Regions from separate parts of the Luteococcus peritonei genome, predicted to be linked through region 1. Evidence: predicted binding sites of a transcription regulator. Region 1 holds the regulator's gene; the other holds the start of a gene.
The links. Region 1 encodes HrcA, which represses chaperone genes, less so after heat shock. Its sites were predicted from a motif close to TTGGCACTCGNNNNNNNCGAGTGCCAA; they were not measured.

Region 2: a site for HrcA is predicted at 819-845, ahead of groES (co-chaperone GroES). Genes of this name have one in related genera too.

Annotation. Positions count from the first base shown of each region.
Region 1 covers NZ_BAAAIX010000005.1:18,363-20,560, forward strand. Annotated here, with positions in the region: gene ABD073_RS02240 (MBL fold metallo-hydrolase) at 1-747, opposite strand, end outside; gene hrcA (heat-inducible transcriptional repressor HrcA) at 874-1,896, shown strand; gene dnaJ (molecular chaperone DnaJ) at 1,906-2,198, shown strand, end outside.
Region 2 covers NZ_BAAAIX010000004.1:4,056-6,253, forward strand. Annotated here, with positions in the region: gene ABD073_RS01595 (FGGY-family carbohydrate kinase) at 1-796, shown strand, start outside; gene groES (co-chaperone GroES) at 988-1,284, shown strand; gene groL (chaperonin GroEL) at 1,469-2,198, shown strand, end outside.

The DNA.
Region 1 (2,198 bases):
CAGGTCTGCCACCACCTCATCCATGCTGCGCCCGGCCTTCACCTGTTCCTCGGCCGTGGCCCAGAGCATGCTCAGCGCCGCCCGCTGGTTGGCGGCCTGGTCCAGGTCCATTACCGGGCCGTGACCCGGCACGTAGAGGGTGTCCTCGGGCACGTCGCCGATCACGCCGTCCAGCGACTTCGGCCAGCCCTCCACCGTGGAGTCCGGACCCGCCATCGGGTCGCCGGCGCTCTCCAGCATGTCGCCCACGAAGACCACGTGGGCGTCGGGCACCAGCACGAACAGGTCGGAGTCGGAGTGGCCCGTGCCCAGGTGCAGCAGGTCCACCTGCCGCCCGCCCAGGTCCACGGTGGCGATCAGGCTGATCGGCTGGCTGGGGGCCACCAGCTCGGAGGGGTCGAAGCCCAGGTCGGAGCGGATCACCTCGGGGTCCACGTCGGGGTCGTCGGTGCCCAGGTGGTTGGCCAGATTCTCGTGGCCGATGCTGGTCACGCCCTCGATGCCTGCCAGGCCGAAGAAGTGGTCGAAGTGCGCGTGGGTGATGGCCACATGGGTCACCGGCCGGCCCACCAGCGCCTCGGCGCTGGCCGCCAGCTCACGGCCCTGGGCGGGGGAGGAGCCGGTGTCCACCAGCAGCACCCCGGTCTCGCCCACCACCAGGCCAGCATTCACCGCGGCAGGCTGGAGCTGCACCATCCAGATGCCGTCGCGGACCTGCTGCCATTCGCCGATCGAGAATTCACGCACGCCGCAGAGCCTACCCGCGTCGCGGCGGGGCCAGCGGCGTCGACAGCGGGCTACACTGGCACTCGCGCCCGGCGAGTGCCAAGCCACCGACCGTCGCGCCGAGGACATTCGACGACGGGAGGGACGATGCTCGACGACCGCAAGATGGACGTCCTCAAGGCCATCGTGACCGACTACGTCTCGATGCAGGAGCCGGTGGGTTCCAAGGCCCTGGTGGAGCGTCACCAGCTGCAGGTCTCTCCGGCCACGGTCCGCAATGACATGGCCGTGCTGGAGGAGGAGGGCTACATCACCCAGCCCCACACCAGCGCCGGACGGATCCCCACCGACAAGGGCTACCGCCTCTTCGTGGACCGGCTGGCCACCGTCAAGCCGCTCTCCGGTGCGGAGAAGCGCGCCATCCAGACCTTCATGGCCGGCGCCCTGGACCTGGACGACGTGGTGACCCGCACGGTGCGCCTGCTGGCGCAGATCACCCAGCAGGTGGCCATCGTGCAGTACCCGATCAGCTACTCGGCGCTGGTGCGCCACGTCGAGCTGGTCAGCCTCACCGCGGACCGGGTGCTGGTGATCCTGATCAACTCCACCGGCCGGGTGGAGCAGCGCCACGTCGGGCTGCCCGCCCACTCGGAGGAGTCGCTGGCCGAGCTGCGGACCCGGCTCAACCAGGCCGTCGTCGGGCTCGCCCCGGCGCAGGGCGCGGAGCGGCTCACCACCCTGCTCGACGAGCTGCCGCCCGCCATCGCCCGCAGCGATGCCAACAGCGTCGTCGCCACGGTGCTGGAGATGCTGGCCGACGACCCGTCGGCGCGGATCGCGGTGGCCGGCGTGCCCAACCTGTCGCGCTTCGGCGACCAGTTCGACACCACCGTCAAGCCGGTGCTGGAGGCGCTCGAGGAGCAGGTGGTGCTGCTGCACCTGCTGGGCGAGGCCGCCTCCTCGGCCGGTGACGTCACGGTGCGGATCGGCCACGAGAACCCCTATGAACGGCTCCAGTCCACCTCCCTGGTGGCGAGCACCTATGGTTCGGTCGACGACTCCTGGGCCAGCCTGGGCATCGTCGGCCCCACCCGCATGGACTATCCCTCAACCATGGCGTCGGTACGAGCCGTCGCCCGCTATGTCGGCCGCTTCCTGGCAGAAGGATGATTTGACTCGATGAGTTCTGACTACTACGAGATCCTCGGCGTCGAGCGCGATGCGAGCGCCGAGCAGATCAAGAAGGCCTACCGACGGATGGCCATGAAGGTGCATCCCGACGTGGCCACCGAGCCCGATGCGGCGGAGAAGTTCAAGCAGGTCCAGGAGGCCTACGAGGTGCTCTCCGATCCGCAGAAGAAGTCGATCTACGACCGCGGCGGGGACCCGATGGGGGGCGGCTTCGGCGGCATGCCCGGCGGTGGCTTCGGTGGCTTCGGCCAGGCCGGGGGCTTCGCCGGCGGCTTCGACTT
Region 2 (2,198 bases), on a different contig from region 1:
GCTGGCCGACGCGATGAGCGTGGGCGTGCGCCAGCCCGGCGATGCCGTGGTGATCTACGGATCCACCATGTCGATCTTCCTGGTCACCGACGAATTCCTGCCCAGTCGCCAGCTGTGGAGCAATGCCCACCTGTTCGAGGGCACCAACAACCTGGCCAGCGGCATGGCCACCAGCGGCTCGCTCACCAAGTGGCTGCGCGACGTGATCGGCCCCGGCGTCGACTTCGCCGGACTGACCGAGGAGGCGGCCGCGGTGCCGCCCGGCTCCCACGGCCTGCTGGCGCTTCCCTACTTCGCGGGGGAGCGCACCCCGCTGCACGATCCTGACGCCCGGGGCGTGATCGCCGGACTCACGCTGAACCACGGCCGGGGCCACATCTACCGTGCGCTGATGGAGGCCACCGCCTTCGGCGCCCGCCACATCCTCGACGTGATGCAGGCCGCGGGTGGTCGTTCCACCAAGGCCTATGCCGTGGGCGGCGGCACCAAGGCGGGGCTGTGGCCGCAGATCGTCAGCGACGTCACCGGCCTGGTGCAGGAGATCACCGAGCAGTCGGTGGGCGCCTGCTACGGCGACGCCATGCTGGCCGGCGTCGGCACTGGGCTGGTGGCCGAGGATGCCGACTGGACCACCGTCACCGGCCTGGTGGAGCCCGATCCCGAGGCGCGCAAGACCTATGACGTGCTCTACGGGATGTACCGCGAGCTGCACCGCGCCACCGAGCAGCTGCAGCACGGCCTGGCCTTCCTGCAGGCACAGGAGGAGCGTGAGGAGAAGGACGCGGAGCACGGCTGATCGACGCGGACCGGGCGGCGGCTTGGCACTCGGGTTGAACGAGTGCCAAGCCGGGTATAACTTGGGCACTGGCACTCGGCAGCGTCGAGTGCCAACGGTCAGGGCGGCACCCGCGACGACGCCCCGGCCGGACCCCAAGACCTGAAAACCCGCCGCCGTGAAACGGCCACCTAGTCAGAAAGGGGTTTGACGTGGCAACCACGATCAAGCCGCTCGAGGACCGCGTCCTCGTCCAGCCGCTGGAAGCAGAGCAGACCACCGCCTCCGGTCTCGTCATCCCGGACACCGCCAAGGAGAAGCCCCAGGAGGGCAAGGTCGTCGCCACCGGTCCCGGTCGCTTCGACGACAACGGCGCCCGCATCCCGCTCGACGTCGCCGAGGGTGACGTCGTCGTCTTCAGCAAGTACGGCGGCACCGAGGTCAAGTACGACGGCCAGGAGTACCTGCTCCTGAACGCCCGCGACATCCTCGCTGTTGTCACCAAGTGACCTGCTTCGCGGCAAGGGGGACGACCCCCTTGGACCCCCGCGACACTCGCGCGCACCGCAGCTCGCAGGCTCGCAGCTGCGCTCGTGAGACGAAGAAGTGAGCAGCACCGCGCCCGCCGATCCCCCAGGGGCGGCGGGCGCGGCTCTCACGCCCCGCACGTACCAACTCCACAGGAGTATTTGAATGCCCAAGATCCTGCAGTTCGACGAGGAGGCCCGCCGCTCCCTGGAGCGTGGCGTCGACATCCTCGCCAACACCGTCAAGGTGACCCTCGGCCCCAAGGGCCGCTATGTCGTGCTCGACAAGAAGTGGGGCGCCCCCACCATCACCAACGACGGCGTGACCGTCGCCCGTGAGGTCGAGCTCTCCGACCCCTACGAGAACCTTGGCGCCCAGCTCGCCAAGGAGGTCGCCACCAAGACCAATGACGTCGCCGGTGACGGAACCACCACCGCGACCGTGCTGGCCCAGGCGCTGGTGCACGAGGGCCTCAAGGCCGTCGCCTCCGGCTCCAACCCCGTCGGCCTGAAGCGCGGCATCGACAAGGCCGTCACGGCCCTGGTCGACGAGCTGCACAAGAACGCCAAGCAGGTCGAGACCACCGACGACATGGCGGCCGTGGCCACCATCTCCTCGCGCGACGAGGTCATCGGCAAGCTGATCGCCGACGCCTTCGACAAGGTCGGCAAGGACGGCGTCATCACCGTCGACGAGTCCAACACCTTCGGCACCGAGCTCGAGTTCACCGAGGGCATGCAGTTCGACAAGGGCTACCTGAGCCCCTACATGGTCACCGATGCCGATCGCATGGAGGCCGTCCTCGAGGATCCCTACATCCTGATCCACTCGGGCAAGATCTCCTCGATGAACGACCTGCTGCCCGTGCTGGAGAAGGTCATCGCCGCCAAGGGCA